Regions from separate parts of the Rahnella sp. BIGb0236 genome, predicted to be linked through region 1. Evidence: predicted binding sites of a transcription regulator. Region 1 holds the regulator's gene; each other region holds the start of a gene.
The links. The regulator CRP, encoded in region 1, controls carbon source genes, mostly activating them, when cyclic AMP is high. The targets are predictions, from matches to a motif close to ATGTGANNNNNNTCACAT.

Region 1 (7,669 bases):
CGGTGCTGGATCCGCACGCGCGTGGCGTTATAGCCGTTCTGACTGACCAGCATGATGGTCAGCAAAATCCAGTACGGTTTGGGCAGATTGAAAAACAGACCGAGGCTGCTGCCAATCGCCAGAATAATGCCCAGACGGGCGGCGTTACGCAGGGCGACGGATTTGAACGAGAGATAACTTTTCAGCGCGGGCCAGAAGGGCAGACGCGGCTGCGTGTTCATCAGGTCACGTTTGTACAACGGGCGCTGTGTGCGTAACAGACGGGCAATGCGGCTGAAATGGTAATAACAAAACTGACCGACCGGATTGTCCGGCGTGCGCGCGGCGATTTTCTCCAGCGCCGCCAGTTCATTCGCCATCGTAAAACGCCCGGATAACCGGTGATAAAGAATGTCGTCGGCGATCACCCGCAGCCGCGCAGAAATCACCTGCGCGTTGCGGCGGATCACCGCCTCGGCATGGCTTTCTTCCACCAGCCTTTGCACTTCTTCCGGCTGATGCAGGCTGACGGTGATGTGCTCCTGCAAATCGAGCGCGACCTGAAAACGCTGAAACAGCCGCTTATGGTGATGATGATGCCCGTGCTGCGGCAGCATGTGCAGTTGCTGGTAGAGCAGGGCAATCAGGTCGATGACTTTCTGCTGGCGCGCCAGTAAGGGCGGCAGGGCGGTTTCGGGATCGGTGTGTTGGGTCAGCAGGCTGTATTTGGCTTCGAAATAATCCGCCAGTTGCAGATAAAGCTGGCTGAGGGTTTCGCGCATCGGCTGTTCTTTGGAGATACGAAACCATAACCAGTTAAACAATCCGTACCAGGCGGTGCCGGCGGCAAATAACACCGGTGCCTGCCACATCGGCCGGATCCCGGCCATGCTCAGCGTGAAGATGGTGGCGACCAGCGCACCGGGCAACAGACGCGCATGCAGCGGGCTGATTTCGCCGGTGACGCCGAGCAACAGGGCCAGAGACAGCATGATCAGCGGCAGGGGAATGTGCCAGTTTTCCAGCATCAGTTGCAGCAGAATGCTGCTCACAGCAAAGAGTGAACCGCCGATCATCAGGCGTTTAAAAAAGCGTTTGTGCGGGGTATCCAGACCGGCGACGTTACAACAGGCCGGACAGAGTGAAAAAAGCAGACCCATTTGCAGGTTGCCGAACAGCCAGCAAATGCCGACAGGCAGGCACAACACCAGCGTCTGGCGCAGCGCGTAATTTATTTCAGGATGGTAAAACAGTCTTCGCCATAGCGTCATGGGTAAAGCTTAGCCCATAAAAAAGGCGCGACAGTGTTCTGCCGCGCCGATTTTTGAGGGATTAACGTGTGCCGTAAACGACAATCGTTTTACCGTGTGCGGAGATCAGGCTCTGATCTTCCAGCATTTTGAGAATACGTCCGACTGTTTCACGTGAACAACCGACGATTTGGCCGATTTCCTGACGGGTGATCTTGATTTGCATCCCGTCCGGATGGGTCATTGCATCAGGCTGTTTAGCCAGATTAAGCAAGGTTTGAGCGATACGGCCTGTTACGTCGAGGAAGGCAAGGTTGCCGACTTTCTCTGACGTCACTTGCAGACGGTTAGCCATCTGCGCGGAAAGACGCATCAGAATATCCGGGTTTACCTGAATCAGCTGGCGGAATTTTTTATACGAAATTTCAGCCACTTCGCAGGCAGTTTTAGCACGTACCCAGGCACTGCGTTCCTGACCTTCTTCGAAGAGTCCCAGCTCGCCGATGAAGTCACCTTGGTTCAGGTAGGACAGTATCATCTCTTTGCCTTCTTCATCTTTAATCAGGACGGCAACCGACCCTTTCACGATGTAGTACAGCGTTTCGGCTTTTTCACCCTGGTGAATCAGCGTACTTTTAGACGGATACTTATGTATATGACAGTGAGACAGGAACCATTCAAGAGTCGGGTCTGTTTGTGGCTTGCCGAGAACCATTTGCTATTATCCTCTGTTGTTATCGCTGCCCAAAATCACAGGGCTCAGAGTTCCCTGTACGGCACTTCAACGTAAAAAGCGCCCTTTCAGCATATAACTCCCCAGAAATGCTGCAAGCGGGTGTCGGAGTGCAACAGCCTGTTTATTGCTGTTATCACCGTGGGTTCTGTTCTTAAACCGCGAAAACCGTCACCGCAATTCACTGGAAAGTATGTTTCGGCTTTGTTTGTAGCACAGGTTTGTGATGCTGTCTTCTGTTGTCTCGCTTCAGCATGATGGCGATCGGGTTACGTTGCCAGATTTTAGGTGAAAGGGTACTCTGAGAGCGGATATCGACAAGTTTATTCACCGGGAGAATAGTTCATGCACGCACGTGTTAAATGGGTTGAAGGGCTGACATTTTTAGGTGAGTCAGCGTCAGGGCATCAGATTTCAATGGATGGCAACGCGGGCGATAAAGCCCCCAGCCCGATGGAAATGCTGCTGATGTCTGCGGGCGGTTGCAGCGCGATCGATGTGGTGTCAATTTTGCAAAAAGGTCGCAACGACGTGCGCGATTGTGAAGTGAAACTGACCTCGCAGCGCCGCGAAGAAGCACCGCGTTTATTCACGCACATCAATCTGCATTTCATCGTCACCGGTAAAGATCTCACCGATAAGATTGTCGAGCGTGCGGTCAGCCTGTCTGCCGAAAAGTACTGCTCCGTGTCCCTGATGCTGGGTAAAGCGGCCACCATCACCCACAGCTTTGAAGTGATCAGCGTCGAATAAGTTACGACCAGTCATGCGCGTGGCACTGGCTGCGCAATAAATCCAAAAATCGCCGCGCGGCAAACGTCAGCGGCGATTTTTGCGAGTAAAGCACACAGTATTCTGCCTGCGGCAGGGTATCGATATTGAGCACACTCAACCTTTCTTCCAGCCCAAACGGCGCTTTCATCGCCCGCGCCACAATGGTCAGATAATCAGACTGCAACACCATATTTAGCCCGCACACCACCGAATCTGTATGCACCGGCATTTCCGCTGCCGGCTGATGAAATCCTCCCATCGATATCCTGATTTGCTGGTAATACCCCATATCCGTTTCGGGCAACAGCCAGCGCGCATCCTGTAATTCCGCCAGAGTTGTGGCGTCTGCCAGCGGATGTCCACGCCGGGCGATAACGCAGAAAGGGGCGCTGAACAGCGGCTCACGCACCAGATCTTCCAGCGGAAATCCCGGTCCGGCGGTGCCGACCGCGAAATCCAGTTTCCCTTCGCGCAGTGCAGGTAACAACGTGGAAAGTTGCCCCTCTTTGATCAGCAGTTTGGACTGCGGAAACTGCGTCTTAAATTCTCCTGCCAGTCCGGGAAAAACCGTCAGCGCCAGCAGCGATGAAAATCCAATGGCGACGGAGCCCTGCGAATATTGTTCGATCTGGCGAATTTCATCGGCGGCGCGCTCAAGTTCTTCGAGGATAAATTGCATACGCTGCGCAAATGCACGCCCCGTTTCGGTCAGCGTCATCCCCTGATTACCACGCACAATCAACTGCGTATCGAGCGTTTGTTCCAGTTCACGCAATGTTCTGCTGACCGCCGGTTGTGACTGATTCAACGCCCGCGCCGCGCCGCGAATACTGCCGCTGCGGATAACCTGCTGGAAAACCTTCAGTTGCTGTAATTTCGGCAAATAGCGCATCACGATCCCTATCAGTAAAAAGCATCACCCGCCCAAAAATTGCATCTTATGGTCAGGCTGTAAAGCTGATAGCGTCAGGATTGAGAAAAATAATATGTTGTTATTCAGTTGATTACGTGACGCATGTCGCATTTTACGATTCATCCGGCAGTGAGAAAATCTGACGTGGTGATAACAAAAAGGGATATCCGCTATGAAAAGTCGTTCCCTGATGATCTTCCTGCTATTTGTCGGTTACGCCGTGGTGTATATCGATAAAACAGTGATGGGCTTTGCGCTGCTGCCCATCGAGCGCGAATTTAATCTGCAACCTGAACAGCTGGGGTATATCACCGGCATTTTCTTCCTGGCCTATTCGCTGTTTCAGATCCCCGCGGGCTGGCTGAATGACCGGTTCGGCTACAAAAAAGTGCTCGGCATGTCGCTGTTCTTGCTGGGCGGCTTCGCGCTGTGTTTCGGAACGCTGGGCCTCAGCCTGGGATTACTGGTCACGTTCCGGTTTCTCTCCGGCGTCGGCCATTCCGGCTATCCTGCGTCCTGCGCCAAAGCGGTAGTGTCTAATTTCGCAGTTGAGAAGCGAACCTTTGCGCAGTCGATTTTGCTGTCTTCCGCCGGACTGGCGATGACTGCCGGACCGCTGATTGCGGTTTACAGCCTGGATCATCTTGGCTGGCGCGGATCGTTCTCCATTCTCGGATTGCTGGCTTTTGCCATCGCCGTAACGATTGTGATTTTTGTGCCCAATCCGCCGGAAGCGCAAGCCCGTACCGGCGCGAAAACCGGTTATCGGGACTTACTGAAAAACCCGATTGTCCTGCTGCTGTTTGTCTCAATTTTCTGCATCAACATTCCGTCTTACGGCCTGATGGCGTGGTTGCCGAAATATCTGGTCCAGCAGCGCGGTATGTCACTCGACGTATCCGGCATGGTGGTCGCGACAGGCGGGCTGGGTATTTGGATTTCTTCACTGGCAACCGGCTGGCTGGTCGGACGCTATATGCAGGGCAAAGAGCCGAAAGTGATTTTCTGCTGCGCACTGCTCAGTGCGCTGTGCATCTGGCTGGTCTTTACGTCGGCATCGGCGGTTACGGCCGGGTTGTTCCTGTTCCTCGGCTACGTTTTCCTGATGGCGTCCTTTGTGACCGTCTTTACGCTGCCGATGAAACGCCTGCCTTCTGACGTCATGGGCGCGGCGATGGGGATCATTAATACCGGCGGAACTCTCGGCGGATTTGTGGCGCCGATTGCGATGGGATATCTCATCACCGCCAGCCACGGTTACCTTTCTACGTTTGTATTTCTGGCGCTGGCGATGGTGGTGGCCGGTCTGGCTATCCTGCCGCTGGCAATAAAACCTCGTGCGCCAATGCGCGATGTGGCTTAACTGAGGAGAAGAGTGATGACTTTTAATTTCGAAGCAATGCTGGCTGAAGTCAAAGCGGACGTGCTGCGCTGGCGCAGACATATTCATGCCCATCCTGAACTCTCTTTTCAGGAGCATAAAACGGCGGCGTACATTACTCAACAGCTGGAAAGTTTCGGCGGTCTGACCCTGACACATCTGACGCCCAACAGCGTGATTGCCGATCTGAAAGGGGCGCATCCGGGGCCGGTATATGCGCTGCGGGCGGATATCGATGCCCTGCCGATTCAGGAAGAGAACGATGAACCTTTCTGCTCAACGGTCCCCGGCGTGATGCACGCCTGTGGTCATGATGCTCACACCGCAATGTTGCTGGGTGCGGCAAAAGTGCTGACCCAATGTCAGTCTGAGTTGCATGGTTCTGTGCGGTTTATCTTCCAGCATGCTGAAGAAGTGCCACCGGGCGGGGCACAGGAACTGGTGGATTTAGGTGTGCTGGATGGCGTTGAGAAAATCTTCGGCCTGCACGTGATGCCTAATTCTCCGACCGGTGAAGTGGGGCTGAAAGAGGGCGTGTTCTGCGCGTCCACAGATAACTTCGACATCACCATTACCGGCAAAGGCGGCCACGGTTCTATGCCGCATTTGTGTATCGATCCGGTGGTGATCGGCGCGGAAGTTGTCACCGCACTGCAAAACGTTGTGGCGCGCCGTATTGATCCGCTTCAGGTGCCGGTGCTGACTATCGCAACCTTCCAGACGGGCGAAAGTTATAACGTGATCCCGGAGCGGGTGAAGCTCGCCGGAACGCTGCGGACGCATCACAGCAACGTGCGCGAACAGGTGCCGCAGGTGATGGAGCAGATCATTTCGGGGATCACGGCAGCGCATGGCGCGACATACGGACTGCGCTGGACACGCGGCTATGTGAACGGCGACAACCATCCTGAGGCCTGTGCGATTGCGCGTCAGGTGATTGAAAAAACGCTGGGCCCGCAGGCGCTGCGCGAAGTGACTCAGCCGCTGTTTGGCGGAGAGGATTTCTCTTCCTACCAGCAAAAAGTGCCGGGGTGTTTTCTGTTTATTGGCAGCGGGAATGAAAAAATTGGCGCGACTTATGGCGTGCATAATCCGCGTTTTCGTCTCGATGAAGAGGCGTTACAGACGGGCGTCGCGCTGCATGTCGGGTTTATCCGTCAGTTGCTGATGAACGACGCCTGAGTCCGTTACTCGATCTTTTTGCCTTCCATCAGGCGCTGCACCAGCGGCGCCATAATCAGCTCCATCGCCAGCCCCATTTTTCCGCCCGGCACCACCAGCGTTTTGATGTGCGAGATAAACGAACCCTGCAACATCGCCAGCAGATACGGGAAATCAATGTCATCCAGCCCCTGGAAGTGGATCACCACAAAGCTTTCATCCAGTGAAGGAATGGCTTTAGCGGCAAACGGGTTGGAGGTATCGATAGTCGGTACGCGCTGGAAGTTGATGTGCGTGCGCGAGAACTGCGGCGTGATGTAACTGATGTAGTCATCCATCGAACGCACCACGGAATCCATTACCGCTTCGCGGGAATGTCCGCGCTCGCCGGTATCGCGCAACAGTTTCTGGATCCATTCAAGGTTAACGATGGGCACCACGCCGACCAGTAAATCAACCTGTGCGGCAACGTCAATTTTGTCTGCGACAACGCCGCCGTGCAGCCCTTCGTAGAACAAAATGTCAGTCGGTTCCGGCAGCGCCTGCCACGGCGTAAAGGTGCCCGGCACCTGATTGTAGGGAACCGCTTCGTCATAAGTATGCAGATACTTGCGCGAGCGGCCGGTGCCGTTCTGGCCATATTCGATAAAGCTTTTTTCCAGCAGACCAAAGTCGTTGGCTTCCGGCCCGAAATAGCTGATGTGACGTCCGAGGTCACGGGCTTTGCGGATTGCCGCATCCATTTCAGGGCGGGTGAAATGGTGAAAGCTGTCGCCTTCCAGCTCAGCGGCACGCAGGCCAAGCTGCTGAAATATTTTACGAAATGCCAGGCTGGTGGTGGTGGTGCCTGCTCCGCTGGAGCCGGTAACTGCTATAACAGGATGTTTTGCTGACATAGTCGGGCTTACTCCTTAAACGTCACGCCATATTGCCCTTCAGGTCATTCAGGGCAGGCGGAAACAAAGCGCATAATTAATCCCATTGTTACCATAATTATTCGCAGAGGGACAGGCTGTCCAAATCCATTTTATGATCGTGTTTACCAGTCCTGCGGGGTTTCTTCCTGTCCGGCGCGGAACTGACCGCGCGGCATAATGTTCAGCGTTTCATGCAGTTCTGACCAGACCAGCACGATCTCGCCACTTTTCAGCTGACGTTTTACGTCATCGACTTTTTGCTCCAGCGATCGTTCCTGCTCGCCGTAATCGGTGCCTTCGCGCAATACGAAGGATTCCACCACGCTGGTGAGCAGTTCGGCGTCCAGTTCCTGCCAGGGAATAATCACAATAGGGTTTCCTTTGTCTTTTTCTCTAAATGCGGGGCGATCCAGGCCGGAATGCGTTGTTCCAGCCACATCTGCGGATGACGCAAACTGCCGGACACAAAGCCGACATGTCCGCCGTGTTCGGTGAGCTGATATTCGACGCAAGCTGGCAAATCCTCTGCTTTCGGGATCACTTCCGGCGTCATAAACGGAT
Region 2 (7,669 bases), on a different contig from region 1:
ATATGCCTGATATGCATCGATTTACTGATTGTATCAGATAGGATTTATTTTATTTACAGGAGTTATTTTAGACGAAGTGAGTACAGCAGGATCCATGGGTTTTCGGACTTAAATCGCGATCACCCGGAGGCTTTTCACGCCTTTGGCGCCCAGCATCAGCGCACTTTCGCTGTCGGCCATCGCCGCCGGGCCGGTGATCATAATGGTGTAGCGGGCATTGAAAGGTTGCGGCTGCCGGTGGGCCAGATGCAGATGTTCGATGATATGTTGAACGTCGAGAAGTACCACCAGATTTTTGGCCATCGCACTGAGCGTGTTGACGCATAAATGATGATCGCTGAGAAACACCGCGCCGGTTTCTGCCACGCCAAAGCAGGCGCGTACCACCCCCACATCCACCTCTTTCAGCGATGCCGCATCGCTACGCGCGTTAAAATCCACATCAGCAATGATTTCCGGTGTGGCGGAGCAGAACCGGGCGTCGGCCGGATACACCCCGCGCAGATAGGCGTTCAGCGTGGTGTAACCGTTTCGGGGTGTCCGCAAAAACGTCTCATCCCAGAGGCCGCCCATCAGGGTCAGCGCACGGCCAAAATCCGCCACAGGATGGGGTTCTTCACTCTGTGGCGGGAACAGCGTTTGCATGAATTTATGCTGACGAATACCGGTCAGGAAATCGTGACGGCTCATGATATGTCCTTTCTGGCCGGAGTCAGGTTGCCCTGCTCCGGCCAGTCACTGCGGATTAATGGAATTGCAGGTAGGCAACATGCGTTTGCAGGTATTCCTGCAAGCCGTGTTTGCCGTCTGCGCCGCCGACGCCTGATTTACGCCAGCCTGCATGGAAGCCCTGCATCGCCTCGAAGTTTTCGCGGTTGATGTAGGTTTCGCCGAATTTCAGCTGTTTCAGGGCTTTCATCGCCGTGTTGATGTTGCTGGTGTAAATCGACGACGTCAGGCCATATTCGCTGTCGTTCGCCATCGCGATGGCTTCATCCAGCGTTTTGAAGGTGGCGACCGGCAACACCGGGCCAAACACTTCTTCGTGCATGATCGGCATATCCTGTTTCACATCCACCAGCACGGTCGGCTGATAGAAGAAACCTTTGTCGCCGTGACGTTTCCCGCCCAGCAGCACTTTCGCACCCTGTGACACGGCTTTCGCCACTTTCTCTTCCACGCGCTGTAACGCTGCGCCGCTGATCAGCGGGCCCATATCCAGTTCTTTTTGCTCGGCAGTATTGCCGAAGGTGACTTTTTTCATCGCCTCGCTGATGCGGGAAATGAATTCGTCGTAGACGCCTTCCTGCACGTACACACGTTCGGCACAGTTACACACCTGTCCGGTGTTGATCACACGGGAGCTGACGATGGCTTTCACCGCCAGATCCAGATCCGCGTCATTCATCACGATGGCCGGGGCTTTGCCGCCCAGTTCCAGCGAGACTTTGGTGACGTTCTGCGCCGCGGCGGTCATGGTGGCGATACCGGCGGCCACGCTGCCGGTCAGGCTGACCATACCGACTTTCGGGTTGGCTGCCAGTTCCTGGCCGACGGTCGGGCCGTAGCCGGTGACAATGTTGAGCACGCCTTTTGGCAGACCGATTTTGTGAATGATTTCTGCGAAGATCACCGCATTGTTCGGTGTGATTTCGCTCGGTTTGATGACGATGGTGTTACCGGTGATCAGCGCCGGTGCGGCTTTGCGGGCAATCAGGAAGAACGGGAAGTTCCACGGCAAAATACCGGTGGTCACGCCGATGGCTTTGCGGAACACAAAGATATTTTCGTTCGGACGGTCGCTCTGAATGATTTCGCCTTCGTAACGGCGCGCCCATTCCGCCATGTAATCGAGATAATCGGCGGTGAACAGCACTTCGGTTTGCGCCAGACCGTAGGTTTTACCGCCTTCCGCAATAATGGTTTCGGTCAGTTCGGCTTCGCGCTCGCGGATGCCTGCGGCGATTTTGTGCAGCCATACGCCGCGTTCAACCGCTGGCAACGCTTCCCAGCCGGGTTGCGCCGCTTCGGCGGCATCAATGGCTTTTTTAGCGTCTTCTGCTGAGCCTTCAGGGATTTGTGAAATCACCTGTTCTGTGGCCGGATTCACAACGTCAATCCACTTTCCGCCGGTGTTTTCAACGAATTCGCCGTTGATGTACATACGTTTCTGAACTGTGCTCATGTCTAGGGTCTCCCAGGTACGGATAGAGGTGATGAACGAGTTGTTAATAAAAAAGCTCTTTTTTGTGAAGTTTTAACAGCCTGTTCTATCCGTCTGGTTTTTACCTTTCCGTGATTGCCATTTAATTTTGAGAAATGGCAAAAATGTCATGTTCGGACTGTCCGACATAACAATTTTGCAAAATACGGGGAGGGACTACTGGCGAACGCTTCGTGGCGCATAGCCAAATTCGCGTTTGAACAAGGTGGAGAAGTAATTGCTGTCGCAGAAGCCGCAATTGTGGGCGATTTCGGTGATCGGGCTGTCGCTGAAACGCAGCATATTACGGGCATTCAGGAGACGCAGACGGTTAAGGTAATTCAGTGGCGTACAGCCGGTTTGCTGTTTCATCTGCCGGTGCAAGGTACGCAGCGACATGGAAAACTGCGCCGCCAGTTGCGGCCAGTCGATTTCCTCATCGTAATGTTCGTTCATCCAGTCCAGCACATTATTCAGATCGCCGCCCTGCCCACGATAACCGACATCACGGCTGCCTTTACGCAGCAACAATAACAGCTGCATGAAATACAACTCCTGCTGCGCCTGTGATTCCGGCAACCGGGTGGCAGGTTTTCGCGCCAGCAGGTCAATCAGCGTTTTGGCCTGCACAATCTGGTTCGGGCTGATGCGCCAGTGCGCCGGATAAATGCCATCGGTTTCCTGCGGCAGCAGATCACTGACGCCGTTCAGAAAGCGAAAGGCATTCGGGCTGCGGTACAGCACATTGGTCAGATGCAGGTTTTCCGTGTCTTCATAAAGATGATGGTCGCAGTGGCGGACAAAACACACGCTGCCCGCACTGAGGATCAGCGGCTGGTCGTTAAACACATGGGTGCCCGTTCCCCGTTCGACCAGCACGATTTCATTGAAATCCTGATGATGGTGTTCAGGAAAGGTTTCCTGCGGATAACGGGGTTCAATGGTGACCGGGAAATCTCCTGAGGGAAAATACTCACTACTGCGTAACACGGTCATTTCCGACTCCTTATTAACATTATCGTAATATCTTAGTCGGCACCGGGGCAGCCATCGGGCTGAAACTGTGATCAGCCATCCGCTTTTGAACAAAACATTTATATCCTTACGCAATCCGGCGCAATCCGGCGTACCGCTTAGCTTTACGCCTGTTTTCAGTACGGCTTTCAGAAACCGGTAATCTGTGTTTTTCGGAACGTTTGGCATGACCGAAACAAGATTGTTATCAATTTGTGAGGTTGTTCGCTTAAACCTTTGCTTCTTTGCCATAGTTCGCCCTCAACTGGCACTCGCGGAAAGGTCAGTCTGTCAGCAACCTCCTAGAGTCGTGATCATGCGCCTGGCGCGTCGGCAACTTTTTTGGTCGTTAAACTTTATGCGGACTTATGCGGAGTACACACAATGAAATTAAAACACGTACTGAGCCTTACCCTGATCGCGAGCAGTATCCTTATGGCAGGCGCGGCATCGGCAGAAGTGAAAATTGCGCTGGTGGCAAAATCGCTGGGCAACGGTTTTTTTGAAGCGGCCAACGTCGGCGCACAACAGGCCGCCAAAGAACTGGGCGATGTGAAAGTGATTTATACCGGCCCGACCACCACCACCGCAGAAGCCCAAATCGAAGTGCTGAACGGCCTGATTGCGCAGGGCGTCGATGCCATTGCGGTCTCCGCCAATGACCCGGATGCGCTGGTACCGGTGCTGAAAAAAGCCATGCAGCGCGGCATCAAAGTGGTGTCGTGGGATTCCGGGGTCGCCAAAGACGGCCGCCAGATCCACCTTAATCCGTCTAACAACGCGCTGATTGGTGAAACCAACGTCAAACTGGCCGCCTACGCGCTGAAAGCCCTGAATGTGGAGAAAGGCGATGTGGCCATTCTCAGCGCCACGCCGACCTCCACCAACCAGAATCTGTGGATTGCCGAGATGAAGAAGGTGCTGCCTAAGTATCCTTCCGTCAATCTGGTGACCGTCGCCTATGGCGATGATCTGTCAGATAAAAGCTACCGTGAAACCATTGGCCTGCTGAAATCCTATCCTGATCTGAAAGTGATTATTTCCCCTTCTTCCGTCGGTATCGTGGCGGCCGCGCAGGCGGTGAAAGATCAGGGCAAAATCGGCAAAGTGTACGTGACCGGTCTGGGTCTGCCGTCTGAAATGGCGGGTGCGGTGAAATCCGGCGCAACTAAAAGCTTTGCCATCTGGAACCCGATTGATCTGGGCTACGCCGCAACGTATCTGGCCGACGATCTGGTCAAAGGCACCGCCACCAAAACCGAAGCCAGCATGGGGCGTTTAGGCAAGGTGAAACTGGATGCTGACGGCAGCGGCGCCATGGCTGAACCCTTTGTTTATGACGCCAGCAACATCGACAAATTCTCCAAAATCTTCTGATCCTGAATGCGGCTGACCGGTGCGCCGGTTGGCCGTTTTGTTGTGCTTAGCCAGACAGGGGAAACGACATGACTGATTCATCGACGCCGCTGCTGTCCTTACAGGGCATCAGCAAAGTCTTTCCGGGTGTCAGGGCGTTAAATAACGTTCACGTGGATTTGTATCCGGGAAAAGTAACCGCCCTGATTGGCGAAAACGGCGCGGGAAAATCGACGCTGGTGAAAGTCATGACCGGCATTTATCAGCCGGAAGAAGGCGAACTGCGTTATAAAGCGATTCCGATCAAACTGCCGAATCCCGAATCCGCGCATAAAGTCGGGATCACCGCGATCCATCAGGAAACCGTGCTGTTTGACGAGCTCTCCGTCACCGAGAATATTTTCGTCGGCCATTATCTTTATCGCGGGCTGTTCAGACGTCTGAACTGGCCGGCGATGCATCAGCAGGCGCGCGACATTCTGACCCGTCTGGAAGTGAATATCGATCCGCACGCCATTTTGAAGGAGTTAAGCATCGCGCAGCGCCATATGGTGGCGATTGCCCGCGCCCTGTCATTTGATGCGCAGGTGGTGATCCTCGATGAGCCGACGGCGGCACTTTCTCAGCATGAAATCGTTGAGTTTTATCAGATAGTTGAACGCCTGAAACGCGAAGGCAAAGCCATCCTGTTTATCTCGCACAAGTTCGACGAGATTTTCTCTATCTCCGATTACTACACGGTTTTGCGCGACGGCAGTTATGTCGGTTCCGGCAAAATCAGCGACATCAGCGAACAGCAGATGGTGACCATGATGGTGGGTCGTGAAGTCAGTCAGGCTTACCCGAAAGTGAACTGTGAACCGGGCGAGACGGTACTGGAAGTGCGAAACCTCAGCCATCCGACCGAGTTTGCGGGCATTAATTTTTCGCTGCGCAAGGGCGAAATCCTCGGCTTTTACGGGCTGGTCGGCGCGGGGCGTACCGAACTGATGCAGGCGCTGTTTGGCGTCACGCATCCCGCCGGTGGAAAAATTCTGATCCACGGCAAAGAACACCATTTTTCGCGCCCTTCTCAGGCCATCCGGGCGGGGATTGTGTACGTGCCGGAAGAGCGCCAGAAACAAGGCGCAATCATTGACTTGCCGATCAGTCAGAACATCAGTCTGCCGCAGCTCAGCCAGCTCAATCCGCGTGGCGTGCTGAATGACAAAAAAGAGTGGGCGCTGGCCGATGATTACGCCAGACGGTTGCAGGTCAAGGCCTCCAGCTGGAAACAAGCCGTGGGCACGCTGTCGGGCGGCAATCAGCAAAAAGTGGTGATCGCCAAATGGCTGGCGACCAGACCGGACATCATCATTCTCGATGAGCCGACCAAAGGCATTGATATCGGCTCAAAAGCGGCGGTACATCAGTTTATGTCTGAACTGGTCGGGCGCGGGCTGGCAGTGATTATGGTGTCGTCTGAATTACCGGAAGTGATGGGCATGGCCGATCGCATCATCGTGATGCACGAAGGGCTGATGGTGGCGGAATTCAATGCCGGTGAGGCAACCGCAGAAATGATTGTCAGCGCGGCCAGTGGCGCGGGCGAGGAGGCAGCATGATCAAAAACCTGCTGAAATACCGCGAGCTGCTGCTGGCGGTGGTCATCGTGCTGATGGTGCTCGGCGTCGGTGCGCGTTCGCCGGAGTTTGTCGGCGCGGGCAACCTGCTTGAGATGTTTAACGACACCTCGATTCTGATCATTCTGGCGCTCGGCCAGATGATGGTGTTGCTGACCAAAGGGATCGATTTGTCGATGGCCGCCAATCTGGCGCTGACAGGGATGATCGTCGCGCTGCTTAACTTCCACTATCCGCATATTCCGGTGTGGTCGCTGATTTTACTGGCGACGGTACTCGGGCTGGTGATGGGCGCGATTAACGGGCTGCTGGTGTGGAAAGTCGGTATTCCGCCGATTGTGGTGACGCTCGGCACCATGAGCATTTATCGCGGCATTATCTTCCTGCTCTCAAACGGCGGCTGGATTAACGCCCATCAGATGAGCCCGGAGTTCCTCAGTCTGCCGCGCGCCACCTTTATCGGCCTGCCGCTGCTCGGCTGGTGCGCGATTGCCGCTCTGATTCTGGTGGCCTATTTCCTGCGTTACAGCCGCACCGGTCGCGCTTTATATACCGCAGGCGGTAACGCCACCGCGGCGTATTACACCGGCATTAACGCGGGCAAAATGCAGTTCGTCAGCTTCTGCCTTTCCGGCGCGCTGGCCGGATTCTGCGGCTATCTGTGGATTTCACGTTTCGCCGTCGCCTACGTAGACGTCGCCAACGGTTTCGAGTTGCAGATCGTCGCAGCCTGCGTGATCGGCGGCATCAGCACCATGGGCGGCATCGGCTCGGTGGTCGGCTGCCTGCTCGGCGCGCTGTTCCTCGGCGTCATCAACAACGCCCTGCCGGTGATTGAAGTCTCACCGTTCTGGCAGATGGCCATTTCCGGCGGCGTGATTGTCATCGCCGTGATCCTCAACGAACGCGCCAACAAACGTAAAGGACGGCTGATCCTGCGCCACTCCCCTGCCGTCCAGCCTGTGCGAACTAATACCGGGGTAAGATCATGAACAAGACCTTAACGTCGCGCAACACGCCGCAGACCTCTCCGGCCGGGAACGCACCGATGGCGGTGACGCCGTTCTTCCGCCGTCTGATGTGCTGGGAAGGTTTCCTGCTGCTGGTGACGCTGCTGGTGTTTGTGGTGAACGCCTTCGCCTCGCCGTATTTCCTCAATATCTGGAATCTGTCGGACGCGACCTTTAACTTCACCGAAAAAGCCATCATCGTTCTGCCGATGGCGATGCTGATTATCGCCCGCGAAATCGATTTGTCGGTCGCGTCAACCATGGCGCTGAGTTCCACCATTATGGGATTCTGCGCGCAGGCCGGGTTACCGACGCCAGCACTGGTGGGCGTCGGGCTGAGCGTGGGGTTGCTGTGCGGATTAATTAACGGCCTGCTGGTCACACGACTGAATCTGTCTTCTATCGTCATTACCATCGGGACCATGAGCCTGTTCCGCGGCATCACCTATGTGTTGCTTGGTGAC
Region 3 (7,669 bases), on a different contig from region 1:
GGGTACGCTCTTCAATCTCAGCAGCTGCCTGAGAATCTTCTTCGCGACGCTCGTTCACAACAACTTCTAATTTTTCCAGCATCTCTTCCAGAGTTTCCAGAGTGCATTCTCTCGCTTGTGCGCGCAGAGTACGGATGTTGTTCAGAATCTTTAATGCTTCGCTCATTATACTAGTCTCAAATTATATTGGTGGGGGGCGTTTGGCTAATAATAGAATGCTCTTCTGTATTCTGCAATAGCCAATTTGTTTACCTGACCTTAATTTACGCATTTAAAGCAAATAACGTTTCCGGAAGGGTAAATATAGCCAGGTCCATTCACGCTATTTATCTGAGGGGGATTACCCTATTTTCAATACTCAGTCGGGGGTAATTGTTGCGTTACGTATGCTGTTTTATAAGCCTGCGATTGTTCACAAATTTAAACGCAAAGTGAAGTTATGTTATGTAAGGATATGGAAAAACAGGGCACTAAGGCCGCACTGCCTCAAAAGCTTCTCTGTGATAAAGCATTCTATTCATCAGGATGAATGTATAGACAAACCAATAACCCTGCGGTATTTGCATATAAGAAATGCGGTCTTTACGGGTATTGAGGCGAGGTGATAACAAGATATTGTTCCATGCCATTATAATTTTTGATTGTAAGTTTCTGTGATTTTTTTAAATGAGACGGTTGTATCCGTTGCGGATTACCCAGATGACGCGCGTTGTTATCGACTGCCGGGCATGTGGTACAATGCACGCCGAAAATTTACGCCATCCATTACTTTATGGGGTCACTCCTTCATGGCTCAGCTTTATTTCTATTACTCGGCGATGAATGCCGGTAAATCCACCTCGTTGTTGCAATCTTCATATAATTATCAAGAACGTGGTATGCGCACGCTGGTACTCACTGCCGAATTAGACCACCGCTTTGGTGTGGGCAAAGTCAGTTCACGCATCGGCCTGTCATCGCCTGCAGAACTCTACAATAAAGATACTGAACTCTTTGACCTGGTCGCTCAGGAGAACCGTTCACAGCGTCTGAGTTGCGTCCTGATTGATGAGTGTCAGTTCCTTACTAAGACTCAGGTTTCGCAGCTCACGGATGTGGTGGATGATTTAGACGTGCCGGTGCTCTGTTATGGCTTACGCACAGATTTTCGTGGGGAGCTTTTCGAAGGCAGCGAATATTTGCTGGCGTGGGCGGATAAGCTGGTTGAGCTTAAAACCATCTGCCATTGTGGCCGTAAGGCAAACCGCAACCTGAGACTCGATGAAAAGGGCAATGCTCTGCACGATGGTGCACAGGTCGTTATCGGGGGGGATGAAAGCTATGTGTCTGTGTGTCGCAGACACTACAAGGAAGCGATGGCCGCGTTAGACATAAAGGATAATGACCCGCTTCTCTGAGGCTTTTAAAATCCCCTGTCAGCATTGTCAGCATTGTCAGCATTGTCAGCATTGTCAGTATGACGCATAAAAAAACCCGCCTTTTCAGCGGGTTTTTTACTATCAGAATCTCAGCAGATTATTTTTTGCTGGTTTTCTTTTCAGCTTTTGGCGCAGGAATAACCACTTCTTCTGCAACATCTTCGCTGAATTCACGGCCGTAGTAAGTATCCATCAGGATTTGTTTCAGCTCAGCAATCAGTGGGTAACGTGGGTTAGCACCGGTACACTGGTCATCGAAAGCATCTTCAGACAGTTTGTCTACTTTAGCCAGGAAGTCAGCTTCCTGAACGCCTGCTTCGCGGATTGAGGTTGGGATACCCAGTTCCGCTTTGATTTCATCCAACCATGCCAGCAGTTTCTGGATTTTCTGTGCAGTACGGTCACCAGGTGCGCCCAGACCTAAATGGTCGGCAACTTCTGCGTAACGGCGACGCGCCTGAGGGCGGTCATACTGACTGAAAGCAGTCTGTTTAGTTGGGTTATCGTTGGCGTTATAACGGATAACGTTGGAAATCAACATGGCGTTAGCCAGGCCGTGTGGAATGTGGAACTCAGAACCCAGTTTGTGGGCCATTGAGTGACAAACCCCAAGGAAGGCGTTAGCAAACGCGATACCTGCGATAGTCGCCGCGTTGTGAACACGTTCACGGGCAACCGGGTTTTTAGCGCCATCTTTGTAGCTGGCTGGCAGGTTTTCTTTCAGCAGTTTAAGCGCCTGCAGAGCCTGACCATCTGAATATTCGTTTGCCAGTACAGAAACGTAAGCTTCCAGTGCGTGAGTCACCGCATCCAGACCACCGAAAGCACACAGTGATTTCGGCATGTTCATGACCAGGTTGGCATCAACGATAGCCATGTCCGGGGTCAGCGCATAGTCAGCCAGTGGGTATTTCTGACCTGTCGCATCGTCAGTCACCACAGCGAACGGTGTGACTTCTGAACCAGTACCTGAAGTGGTAGTGACGGCGATCATTTTCGCTTTCACGCCCATTTTCGGGAACTTGTAGATACGTTTACGGATATCCATAAAGCGCAGAGCCAGATCTTCAAACTGAGTGTCCGGATGTTCGTACAGGACCCACATGATTTTGGCCGCATCCATCGGTGAACCACCACCCAGCGCAATGATGACGTCTGGTTTGAAGGAGTTCATCTGCTCAGCACCTTTACGAACAATGCTCAGTGTTGGATCCGCTTCCACTTCGAAGAAGACTTCAGTTTCAATACCGTGGCCTTTCAGAACACTGGTGATCTGGTCAGCGTAACCGTTATTGAACAGGTAGCGGTCAGTCACGATGAAGGCGCGTTTTGCTCCATCGGTCGCCACTTCTTCCAGTGCGATTGGCAGAGAGCCACGACGGAAGTAGATAGATTTCGGAAGTTTATGCCACAACATGTTTTCTGCTCGCTTCGCTACAGTTTTCTTGTTGATCAAGTGTTTAGGACCGACGTTTTCAGAGATGGAGTTACCACCCCATGAACCGCAACCCAGCGTCAGAGAAGGAGCAAGTTTGAAGTTGTACAGGTCACCGATACCACCCTGAGAAGCCGGGGTGTTGATCAGAATACGTGCTGTCTTCATTTTGTTGCCAAAATAGTTAACACGTTCTGGTTGGTTGTCCTGGTCAGTGTACAGACAAGAGGTGTGACCGATACCGCCCATTTCTACCAGTTTCTCTGCTTTAGAGACCGCATCTTCAAAATTCTTCGCGCGGTACATCGCGAGGGTAGGGGACAGTTTTTCATGTGCGAAAGGTTCAGATTCGTCAACAACACTGACTTCACCGATAAGCACTTTGGTATTTGCTGGCACTTTGATGCCGGCCATTTCAGCAATTTTCACCGCTGGCTGACCCACGATTGCCGCATTCAGGCCGCCGTTTTTCAGGATGATGTCTGAAACCGCTTTCAGTTCTTTCCCTTGCAGCATGTAGCCACCGTGGGAAGCGAAACGTTCGCGAACTGCGTTGTAAGCAGATTCAACCACGATAATGGACTGTTCAGACGCACAGATAACGCCGTTATCGAAGGTTTTGGACATCAGAACGGAAGCCACGACACGTTTGATATCTGCAGTTTCATCAACGACAACCGGGGTGTTACCCGCGCCAACGCCGATGGCTGGTTTACCAGAGCTGTAAGCTGCTTTCACCATGCCCGGGCCGCCTGTTGCCAGAATCAGGTTCAGGTCAGGGTGATGCATTAACTGGTTAGACAGTTCTACACTTGGTTCATCAATCCAGCCGATGATGTCTTTTGGCGCACCCGCAGCGATGGCGGCTTGCAGAACAATATCCGCAGCTTTGTTCGTTGCATTTTTAGCACGTGGGTGTGGGGAGAAGATGATGCCGTTACGGGTTTTCAGGCTGATAAGCGCTTTGAAAATCGCAGTAGAAGTTGGGTTGGTAGTCGGAACGATACCGCAAATCAGACCAATTGGCTCTGCAATGGTGATGGTACCGAAAGTGTCATCCTGACCCAGGATGCCACAGGTTTTTTCATCTTTGTAGGCATTGTAGATATATTCAGAGGCGAAGTGGTTTTTAATCACTTTGTCTTCGACGATACCCATTCCGGATTCTTCAACAGCCAGTTTTGCCAGCAGAATTCGAGAATCGGCAGCAGCCAGGGCGGCGGCAGCGAAAATCTTATCGACTTGCTCTTGACTGAAGTTGGCATATTCGCGCTGTGCTTTTTTGACCCGAGCGACGAGTGCGTTCAGTTCAGCGACATTTGTTACAGCCATAATGCTCTCCTGATAAAGTTAAACTCTTTTAGTAAATAACCTGCCAAAGACTAGTATAGACCTGCTATCAGTCACCGTGAGAAACTAATTAAAGCTAGATTTCTCAATGTGTTGTCTTTGTCTCTTTATTTGCTCAAAGAGCTTTCAGTAATGAAGCACCTGTGTAGTCAAAAAGTTGTCATCCGGCGACATAAATGAACATTTGTTCTACAAGTACCGCTGAGTGACTATGCACTGAGATTACCTATTTGTGGGCAGGGTTAATTTGATCTGGATCACTAAACCATAATGCTGACACCTTTCAGCATGGGGTAAGTGCGATTGATTATCAAATTTGCTCAAATTGAATACAATTTATCTGTGATTTGTGTCGTTAAAATTACGCTGTTTTAACAAAAGTGGTATTCACTGCTTTTTAATCAAATTCTGGTGATAAAAGTTGTGAATCGGCGTGGCGCCTTTACTGCAATTCCAGTACATTAGCGCCCATCAAAACCTTCATCTGCTGGCATAATTGTGCGGAGTTCTGCGTGAGCCAATCTTTATTAGATTTTTCAGGGTATATCAAATTCTTTGTCGGGCTGTTTGCGTTGGTCAACCCTGTGGGGATTTTGCCCGTGTTCATCAGCATGACCAGTTATCAGGCGGCAGCAGGGCGCAATAAAACCAATATGACGGCAAACCTGTCGGTAGCCATTATATTGTCGACCGCACTTTTTCTGGGCGACGCGATTTTACACCTCTTCGGCATCTCCATTGATTCGTTCCGCATCGCGGGCGGCATTCTGGTGGTGACGATCGCGATGTCGATGATCAGCGGTAAACTCGGTGAAGATAAACAGAACAAGCAGGAAAAATCAGAAACCGCGATCCGTGAAAATGTCGGTGTCGTGCCTCTTGCGCTGCCGCTGATGGCCGGACCCGGTGCGATCAGCTCGACGATTGTCTGGAGTTCGCGCTATCACAGCTGGCCAAATCTGCTGGGGCTGACGCTGGCCATTATCTTCTTTGCGTTTTGCTGCTGGTTGTTGTTCCGGGCGGCACCTTTACTGGTTCGCCTGTTGGGTCAAACCGGGATTAACGTTATTACCCGTATCATGGGACTGTTACTGATGTCTCTGGGCATTGAATTTATTGTGACAGGCATTAAAGCGATTTTCCCCGGCCTGCTTTAATCCCTTAGTCCCCGAATTATCACGGAAACACTTATGGATTTCCGTGATAATTATTACCCTTCCTTATAATGCAATGCATTAATATAGTGCAGCTAATGACGTAATTAAGAGCGATTGCACCCAAATGTGGCGTAAAGCCCTGTCTCATTCTTCTTTTTAATCCAAGTCTTCATTTCTTCTAATAAACTTAGCGAATATTTCGCTAAACCCCCCTCTTTATTGCCCGCTTTGGCGCTAATTTATCCACATCATTCTGTAAGGCTTGTGCATGCCGTATCGAGATGTTATTAGTGTTAATACAGCAGTTAACAGGTGTTTATCCTTGAAAACCTCAGAATGTTAACTGATTGTATCAGGATGCTTCCTGAGCAGCCCGCAACCTGAATTTCGCGCCACAACCTGATATAAAGATGATGTAATACAACGGTTTGGGCCGGCGTTCTAAGTATTACTCAACCGGGGTGCTTTACGGTCTGTAACCGGTAAAAGAGAATTGCGTAACAAATTTGCAAAATTTATTGGCGCCGGTATCAGGCTTCTGATAATTTTCAAATCGCCTTCAAAAATGGAATTTTGTTAAGCGGAATGCTCTAAGTGAGAATGAATCTTGCTAGAGACAGAAAGATAGAAGCCATTTCATTTGTTTTTGGAGAGTGTCGTGTCGCATTGCCTGCCACAAAATTATCCTCACCTGCTTTTTGCGAAAAGAAAGCCGGGTATTGCGCTGACGACATTGCACGGCCTGCTGTTGACTCTGTCTGTTCAGCAAAACAACTCTTCAGCTTTTCTTCTGATTAATTGATTTCGGGCGCTTAACCGCGAAGGACTTTCTGTTGCCCTAAGTCGGGCGAATAAGAAAATAATATTGTTAAGGTTCGGAATAACAGTATGTGATTACCTGGTGCGCGGTGAAATGCAGTTTTATTGCGCACGGGGTGGATCTAATGGAGTGGGGTCATCCTTAACGACCCCGGAAACCGCATGGCGAACAACAGCCAGACGTTTCAAGCGCATTATCAGGTAACACGTGCAGTAATAGGGGACAGCCATCTGCGGGTGGCAACAACATGGGGGGCTTTTCTTGAGCAATTCGTTCCTGCTTTTGAAACCCATTGACCCAGCAAGGGTTTATCTTGCACCCCAGCGTGCAAGTTCATAATAAAAACTGGAGTTGAAATACAATGACCAACATCACAAAAAAAAATCTGCTGGCTGCCTGCATTCTTGCTGCAGTGAGCTCAGTTTCCATCAATAACGCATTCGCGGCGAATGTGCCTGCAGGCGTGACACTGGCGGCTAAACAGGAGCTGGTGCGTAACAACGGTTCTGAAGTTCAGTCCCTGGACCCACATAAAGTCGAAGGCGTACCGGAATCCAACGTAATCCGTGATCTGCTGGAAGGTCTGGTGAATACCGACAGCAAAGACGGCAGTGTGATCCCGGGCGTCGCTACCACCTGGGACAACAAAGATTTTAAAGTCTGGACCTTCCACCTGCGTCCGGATGCAAAATGGTCAAATGGCGACCCTGTCACCGCGGCGGATTTCGTCTACAGCTGGCAGCGTCTGGCTGATCCAAAAACAGCCTCTCCGTATGAAAGCTACCTGCAATACGGTCACATCGAAAACATCGATGACATCATCAGCGGTAAGAAAAGCCCTGATACTCTGGGTGTGAAAGCGATTGACGACCATACCCTGCAGGTGACCCTGACCGAACCTGTTCCTTATTTCGTAAAGATGCTGTCTCACACCGCGATGAAACCGGTAAACAAAAGTGTTGTGGAGAAATTTGGCGACAAATGGACCCAACCAGAAAACTACGTGAGCAACGGCGCTTACAAACTGAAAGCCTGGACCGTCAACGAACGTATCGTTCTTGAACGCAGCCCGACTTACTGGGATAACGCGAAAACCGTGATCAACCAGGTCACTTACCTGCCAATCTCTTCAGAAGTGACTGACGTTAACCGCTACCGCAGCGGCGAAATCGACATGACCTACAACAACATGCCGATCGAACTGTTCCAGAAGCTGAAAAAAGAAATCCCAACTGAAGTTCACGTTGACCCGTATCTGTGTACTTACTACTACGAAATCAACAACCAGAAAGCCCCGTTCACTGACTCACGCGTGCGTGAAGCTCTGAAACTGGGTCTGGATCGCGACATCATCGTCAATAAAGTGAAAGCACAGGGCGACCTGCCAGCGTATGGCTATACCCCGCCTTACACTGACGGTGCAAAACTGACGCCTCCGGCCTGGTTCAAAGAAACCCAGGCACAACGCAACGAGCAGGCTAAAAAATTG
Region 4 (7,669 bases), on a different contig from region 1:
CCCGGCCTGCCACTGCGTCAGGGGGATAGCAACATTGACGACGCCTTTCTCTGCGGATAACTCCAGGGCATTGCTGTCTGAACCCAGTCGCCAATAAGGGCGGGGTGTACCAAAATGCAGGTACAAGATGGAGGCATCTTGAGAGTCGACCATGAATGTTTCTCCGCAAAGAACGCTATACGCCGCCAGTGTGGCGACATGGCGACAGTCAGCACAGACGGAGCTTACTCTGTTCAGCACACCCGCACCGCTCCGCAAGCGCGGATCAGGTCAGGAGGGCGTAACACATTGAATTTAAGGTTAGCAACTGTCGGTTATATATCCAGTCGCCAGACAGAAATTACTGCTCAGAACAGGCGGGCACCGTTGCCGGATGTCCGCCTGCGAGAGAAGGTTTTTGACTGTGTTCCTGGCCTGATTTCAGGCCCGGTGTATTATTTCAGCAGGAAGCTGCTTTGTTTCACATCCTGAGAATCTAACCCTACGAATACATTGAACTTTCCAGGTTCAGACGCCCATTTCAACTTGTCGTTGTAAAAACGTAAATCTTTTTCATTGATGGCAAATGTAACGATTTTCTCTTCGCCCGGTTGCAGATTGATTTTTTCGAAGTTCTTCAGCTCTTTCACCGGACGGCTGATCGAGGCGGTCACATCCTGCAGGTACATCTGCACGATAGTGGCACCGCTGACTTTACCGGTGTTTTTCACCGTTACGCTGGCGGTCAGCGGATGTTTCGCATCCATGGTGGAAGAGGACACGCTCACGTCAGAGACGCTGAAGCTGGTGTAGCTCAGGCCATAGCCAAACGGGAACAGCGGACCGTTGGTGATATCGAAATAACGGGTGGTGTATTTATCCGGATGCTGCGCATTAAACGGACGACCGGTATTGAGCACGCTGTTATACAGCGGGATTTGCCCGACAGAGCGCGGGAAGGTCATCGGCAGTTTGCCGGACGGGTTGTAATCGCCAAACAGGACATCGGCAATGGCATGGCCGCCTTCGGTGCCGCTGAACCAGGTTTCCAGCATGGCATCAGAGATCTCATTCTCCCACGTCAGCGTCAGCGGACGGCCATTCATCAGCACGATCACCAGCGGTTTACCGGTGGCTTTCAGGGCTTTCAGCAGGTCACGCTGGCTCTGAGGAATGTTGATGTCAGAACGGCTGGAGGCTTCGTGTGCCATGCCCTGCGCTTCGCCCACTACCGCGACCACGACGTCAGATTTTTCCGCCGTTTTCACCGCTTCGTCGATCATTTCCTGCGGTTTACGCGGATCGTTGATCACTTGTTTGTCGTAAGAGTTGAGGAAATCCACCATTCCCTGATCGTTGGTGACGTTCGCGCCACGCGCATACAGGATAGTGCCCTGATCGCCGAGCACGTCTTTCATGCCCTGCAACACGGTCACGGCCTGTGCCGCTTTACCGGCTGCCGACCAGCTCCCCATCACGTCGCGTTTGCTGTCAGCCAGCGCGCCGATCACGGCAATGGTGCCTTTTTTCTGTAACGGCAATGTCTGGTTGCTATTTTTCAGCAGCACCAGCGAGGTCCGCGCCACTTCGCGGGCTTCCTGACGATGCAGACGGCTTTCAGCGTTGGTGTCTGCCGGGTCACTCGACTGCGGGCCTAAATGGCGATATTCATCGACAAACAGCCCCATGTCCCATTTCGCGGCCAGGACGTCACGCACGGCACGGTCAATGTCTTGCTGGCTGACCAGACCGTCGGCGAGTAAACCTTTCAGGTACTTACCGTACATATTGTCGGCCATGTCCATATCGACACCGGCTTTCAGCGCCATGGCGGCCGCCTGACGATCGTCTTCGGCCACGCCGTGTTTGACCAGCCCGCCGATGGCGCCGTGGTCGCTGACGGTCAGGCCTTTGAACTGCCAGTCGTCGCGCAGGATATCTTTCAGCAGCCAGGTGTTTGAGGTGGCAGGAATGCCGTTCACGCTGTTCAGCGCCACCATCACCCCACCGGCACCGGCATCGACTGCTGCTTTATAAGGCGGCATGTAATCGTTGAACATGCGGGTCAGGCTCATGTCCACGGTGTTGTATTCGCGGCCACCTTCGACGGCACCGTACAGCGCATAGTGTTTGACGTTAGCCATCACGGCGTCCGGCGCAGACGGGTCTTTGCCCTGATAACCGGTAACGATTTCATGAGCGAGACGCGAGGTCAGGTAGGTGTCTTCGCCAAAGCCTTCGGACACACGGCCCCAGCGCGGATCACGGGTGATATCCACCATCGGCGAGAAGGTCATGTTCAGACCATCGGCGGCGGTTTCCAGCGCAGAAATACGGGCGCTGGTGGCGACGGCCTGCATATCCCAGCTGGCGGCAAGGCCAAGGCTGATCGGGAAAATCGTGCGCTGGCCGTGGACCACGTCATAGGCATAGAAAGGAGGGATTTTCAGGCGGCTGTATTTCACTTCGTCCTGAAGACGACGGATATCGGGTTTGGTCACCGTGTTAAACACACCGCCGACTTTACCGGCGCGGATATCGGCCATGATGGCTTCTTTCGGATAATCCGTCCCCACAGTCACCAGATTCAGCTGACCGATTTTTTCATCAAGGGTCATTTTTTTCATCAGGTCGGCAATGAACGCGTTGCGCTCTTTTACCTGATCCTGAGGGATACCCGTTGTTTCAACGGCAAATGTAGAAGCAGAACTTACCAGTAACACGAACGCGCCAAGCATGTGATGCGTATTCATCGGAATTCCTTCAGCCATAAGCAGGGGAGCCAAATCAGAGAAAATTCAGCAGCCTGAAGCAAACAAAGCAATGATCATTCTAAGAAAAACATAATGTGAGAATCTAATACGACCGTTCAACTATTAGCAATGAATAGTTTATGGCCTGCGCACAATATCTTTTTATCCTTCGGGACAGCCTGCAATTTACAGGTAATCCGCATGACAGATACAAGAAGACAGTCGATATGCCACGCAAATTTTTAAATTTAGGATTAGGTGATATACCGCTGAACAAATAAACATCAATGCGGCGGCAGGGAAAAGGACAGGCAATAAAAAAGGCAGAACGCATTGTTCTGCCCGGGCATAATTCGCAATAACCGTTCAGGTCATCGGATTAATAGTAGTAAGACATATCGGTCGGGGTTTTGCTCATCACGTCAAAGAAGACGTCTTTGGTGTTTACCCAGAATTGCGCCACGGCGGCGGCATCGTAGCTCATGCCCATCAGGCTCATGACGAAGAAGCAGGTCACGGTCAGACCGACACCACTGCAAACGAAAGCCATGGTATTCCGGCTGGACTGGCGACACACAATATTCAGCTGGCTGGTGCAGAACATCAAAAAGGCGCTCAGCAGTTCCCAGCGCATCATTAAAATCCCGGCAGTTAATGTACCCATCGATAAAATCCTTACTCACTACAGCCGCTTGCGCGAAGCCACAATCAGCCGGAAGGCTGCGACAACGGGTTGGCACCGGGCTTTACTGAAGAAATGGTGAATTACAAAAATGTGATGATGGTCACATTATATCACCGGATTTTATTTTTGAGCGAAAAATGTTCGCTAATGAAAAATAGGCATAACACATCAACTTATTTCGCTGATGTGTTATGAAAAGTAGAAATATCACCGGGATTGTTGAAGGGAATTTACGCGCCGTACCCCATGACCTGTAACAGATGCTGCGCCTGCTGCACCGCTTCCTGACGGTGTGCGACGCCCAGTTTCTGATACAGATTTCGGATGTGCGTTTTGATGGTGGTGGAGGCCACGTCCAGCTCACCGGCAATCTGGTCATTGCTGTAACCGGAGTAGATCAGCCCCAGAACCTGCCATTCGCGCTGAGTCAGCGGGCTGGTGCGGATCAGTTCCGGCACCTGCGGATGGGTCAGCAGTTTGTTCACGAAGCCTTCGTCGAAATGGGCAAACTTATGGCGATGATGCTGGTTAATTTCGCGCAGAATTTGCTGGGCGCGACGCTGTTCCAGTTCCGGCAGCAGATTGAGCTGGATCATCTGACGCAGCTGTTGCGCCATCATTTCGCCTTCAATGACGAAATGGCTGACAAAACCGGTGCGGTTCGCCAGCGTCAGGGCTTCAATCAGCACCCGCTGGGCATCACTTTTGCGGCCGGTATGCCAGTACAGCAAATTGCTCAGCAGCAGGTTACGGTTGAGATCACTGGTCAGGCGCAACTGGCGGGCGTTCTGATTCAGTTCATCAAGCACCACTTCGGCTTCATCAAACTTCTCCAGCAAAATCTGCACGCGGGCAATATTGCGCCACTGGCCTTGCTGGAAATGGTTGTCGGCCATGTCGGGTTTGCGCGCCTGTTGCAGCCACTGCCGCGCCGCGGTTTTATCGCCGATCATCTGCCAGTAAATCACCCGCGGCTTGTCGGTATTGGTCAGCCAGTCGATATGATACTGACCGGTTTTCAGCAACGTTTCGCAGCGTTGCAGATGATGATGGGCATTGTCGAGCTGACCACGCGCCAGCGAGCATTTCGCCAGCATCGCCAGACACTGCAACTGTTGTTGCGGCTGGAAGTTAGTCAGCACGCTCAGACCCTGACGGGCGGCTTCTTCGGCGTCATCAAGGCGCGACCACGACCACAGCAGTTGTGAACGAAGACGCAGTAAAAATTCGTGCATCGGCAACTGCTCAAGATGCTGTTCGCGCACCAGTTCAAAGGCGCGATCCTGCATCTCGAACGCGGCCTGCAAAAAGCCCTGTGCAATCAGGATTTCACTCTGCTGCAACAGCGCCCAGAGGGCGTAATGATAGGCCTCGTGTCGGCGGGCAATCTGTTCGGTTTGTTGCATCAGCGGCAGGGCGCGGGTCAGATCGCCTTTGCAGTGCTGGATTTCGCCGGTGACCGACGTCGCCACAATGCGGCTGTAATAACTTTCATACGGCAGATAACGCAGGGCGTCGGCGGCCAGTTTTTCCGCCTCATCCTGACGGCCATCGTTGATCGCCACCTGCGCGCGCAGGGCATCAAATTCCGCCGCCAGTTCCTGTTCCATGACGATATTGCGCTGCTGCATTTCGCTTTCCGCGCGCACCAGCAAGGCTTCCACTTCGGCATAACGGTGCTGACTTTGCGCCAGCCACGCCTGTAACAACACCAGTTTCGGGTTCTGGATCAGCCGGTCGTAAGGCAGCGCCGCCAGACACTCTTCCAGCAACGCCAGTTCGCTCTGATTGAACAACGACCAGGCATGTTGCAGCAGAATATCGCGCAGCATATTGGTGTCTTCCGCCCCCAGCGCGTGATGAATGGCTTCGGCGGGGAAGCCTTGCGCCAGCCAGCCTTCTGCCGCCGCGCGGTGAATGGCGGGCAGTTCGGTCGCCAGTTCCCACTGACAACGCTGGCGCAGGAAAGTGGCAAACAGCGGGTGGAAGTTAAACCATTCGCCGCTGTCATCCATCCGGTTGATGAATAATCCCTGACGCTCCAGTTCTTCCAGACGCTGCTGACCATTTTCGCTGCCGGTCAGGCGCACGATCAGCGCATCATTCATTGAGCGCAGCAGCGAGCAGCGCAGTAAAAAGTCACGGGTCGGCGCGTCAACGCGATTCAGCACTTCATCCACCAGATATTCCGACAGATGACTGGCATTGAGTCCGGCCAGTTTGCGCGCGGATTGCTGGGTTGAATGCTGTGAAGAGTGGGAGGACTGGCGTGCCGACAGGGCGATCAGCTGGAGCGCGGTGGCCCAGCCTGCGACTTCATCACAAAGGCGTCCGCTGTCTGCCTGATCAATCGGGTCTTTCAGCCGGTTATCGAAAAACTGCTGGGTTTCGGGATGAGTAAACGCCAGATGCGAGGCGTTGAGTTCCAGCAGTTGATCCCGCACACGCATATTGGCGATGCCCAGCGGCGGCAGGGTGCGCGAGAGCACCACCAGCGACAGATTCTCCGGCTGGTGACGCAGGAAAAAACGCATGCCTTCATGAATGGCGTCATTGGAAATCAGATGATAATCGTCAATGACCAGCAACAGCGGGCTATGCCAGTCGGAAAGCTCGACAAAAAGCTGGGCAAACAGCGCCGGTAAACTGGCGTACTGATGTTTGAGGCTCAGCGCCTCGCTTTTCACGCAATGTCCGCCGCACGCCTGCTGTACCGCCGCAATCAGATAGCTGGCAAACCGCTCCGGCTGGTTGTCGCTTTCATCAAGAGAATACCAGCCGAGATCGCTTTTACCTGCTGCCCAGTGCGCCACCAGTGTCGTTTTACCATAGCCCGCCGGACTGGCGACCAGGGTCAGACGATAATTGGGCGCAGTCGAGAGCCTGGTCAGAAGACGCTCGCGAACCACTGTATTTTGCTGCCGCACCGGGCGGCTCAATTTTGACGGGATCAGCATTTTTTTCGATTCTTTTGACAGAAAGACAGAAGGGGCGTTATTTATTTCACAGCGTGTAATTAATCACTTTTTCTAAAGTCCTCCTTTGAAACATTGATTGCAAGAATGTTACGTTTTTACATGCCGTTAAGTTGCTCTGCATCACACTTCTTAATACAAATTTTCGGGCATTCGCCCTGATGCCCCGTCTCCTCCGGCTACGCCCCGTTTCTCCTCCCTGCCTAATCTTTGGCGGGATGATGCTGCTCACCGACACACGCGTCAGCATAGTGATAATCAACATCAGACTTTCCCAACAAATTTCCGGATAAAGAGGCATGTGATGCAGGTGACTTTGGATAAGACACAGTTTTTAGCCGCGCTGAAACGCCAGTGGCAGGGGTTCGGTTTGCAACAGGCACAGGATATGACTCCGCATCAGTGGTGGCAGGCCACCAGTGCCGCATTATCCGAACAACTGAGCGCGCAGCCCGCGCCAGAAGCCACGAAACAGCCGCAGCGCCACGTTAACTATATTTCGATGGAATTCCTGATCGGGCGCCTGACCGCGAATAACCTGATTAATCTCGGCTGGTATGACACGGTCAGTCAGGCGCTGAAAGAACAGGGCGTCGAGCTGGCTGACGTGCTGGAGCAGGAAACCGATCCGGCGCTGGGGAATGGCGGATTAGGCCGTCTGGCGGCCTGTTTCCTCGATTCGATGGCTACCGTCGGGCAACCGGCGACGGGCTACGGCCTGAATTATCAGTACGGTTTATTCCGTCAGTCCTTCAGCGAAGGCAAACAGCAGGAAGCGCCGGATAACTGGCACCGCGAAAGCTATCCGTGGTTCCGCCACAACAGCTCGCTGTCCGTCGATGTCGCCTTTGGCGGCAAGCTGACGAAAAACGAAAAGGGCGCAGAACAGTGGCATCCGGCGTTCACCCTGCGCGGTGAAGCCTGGGATCTGCCGGTGGTCGGTTACCAAAACGGGGTCACCCAGCCGCTGCGTCTGTGGCAGGCCACCGACGTGCATCCGTTTGACCTGACGCTGTTTAACGACGGCGAATTCCTCAAAGCGGAGCAGAAAGGCATTGATGCCGCGAAGCTCACCAAAGTGCTGTATCCGAACGACAATCATGACGCCGGTAAACGCCTGCGCCTGATGCAGCAGTATTTCCAGTGCGCCTGTTCCGTCGGCGATATCCTGCGCCGTCATCATTTCCTCGGCCGCAAAATTGAAGATTTACCGAAATTCGAAGTCATCCAGCTCAACGACACGCACCCGACCATCGCCATTCCTGAACTGCTGCGTA

Region 2: the regulator CRP is predicted to act here: its motif matches at 3,431-3,448, upstream of rhaS (rhamnose ABC transporter substrate-binding protein).
Region 3: the regulator CRP is predicted to act here: its motif matches at 4,449-4,466, upstream of EDF78_RS16470 (YchE family NAAT transporter).
Region 4: the regulator CRP is predicted to act here: its motif matches at 3,506-3,523, upstream of EDF78_RS14305 (YjcB family protein).

The regions. Positions count from the first base shown of each region.
Region 1 is NZ_SOAO01000004.1:365,315-372,983, forward strand. It holds gene EDF78_RS11315 (YccS/YhfK family putative transporter) at 1-1,250, opposite strand, end outside; gene crp (cAMP-activated global transcriptional regulator CRP) at 1,312-1,944, opposite strand; gene EDF78_RS11325 (OsmC family protein) at 2,308-2,715, shown strand; gene EDF78_RS11330 (LysR substrate-binding domain-containing protein) at 2,717-3,628, opposite strand; gene EDF78_RS11335 (MFS transporter) at 3,822-5,012, shown strand; gene EDF78_RS11340 (amidohydrolase) at 5,028-6,212, shown strand; gene EDF78_RS11345 (phosphoribulokinase) at 6,218-7,087, opposite strand; gene EDF78_RS11350 (YheU family protein) at 7,231-7,476, opposite strand; gene EDF78_RS11355 (hydrolase) at 7,473-7,669, opposite strand, start outside.
Region 2 is NZ_SOAO01000001.1:579,510-587,178, reverse strand. It holds gene EDF78_RS02555 (LUD domain-containing protein) at 109-690, opposite strand; gene aldA (aldehyde dehydrogenase) at 746-2,185, opposite strand; gene rhaS (HTH-type transcriptional activator RhaS) at 2,381-3,199, opposite strand; gene rhaS (rhamnose ABC transporter substrate-binding protein) at 3,602-4,594, shown strand; gene EDF78_RS02535 (sugar ABC transporter ATP-binding protein) at 4,663-6,177, shown strand; gene EDF78_RS02530 (ABC transporter permease) at 6,174-7,187, shown strand; gene EDF78_RS02525 (ABC transporter permease) at 7,184-7,669, shown strand, end outside.
Region 3 is NZ_SOAO01000008.1:32,817-40,485, reverse strand. It holds gene hns (histone-like nucleoid-structuring protein H-NS) at 1-166, opposite strand, end outside; gene EDF78_RS16480 (thymidine kinase) at 789-1,397, shown strand; gene adhE (bifunctional acetaldehyde-CoA/alcohol dehydrogenase) at 1,516-4,185, opposite strand; gene EDF78_RS16470 (YchE family NAAT transporter) at 4,716-5,360, shown strand; gene EDF78_RS25975 (hypothetical protein) at 6,342-6,476, shown strand; gene oppA (oligopeptide ABC transporter substrate-binding protein OppA) at 6,542-7,669, shown strand, end outside.
Region 4 is NZ_SOAO01000006.1:165,110-172,778, reverse strand. It holds gene pdeR (cyclic di-GMP phosphodiesterase) at 1-153, opposite strand, end outside; gene bglX (beta-glucosidase BglX) at 435-2,717, opposite strand; gene EDF78_RS14305 (YjcB family protein) at 3,112-3,396, opposite strand; gene malT (HTH-type transcriptional regulator MalT) at 3,648-6,374, opposite strand; gene malP (maltodextrin phosphorylase) at 6,697-7,669, shown strand, end outside.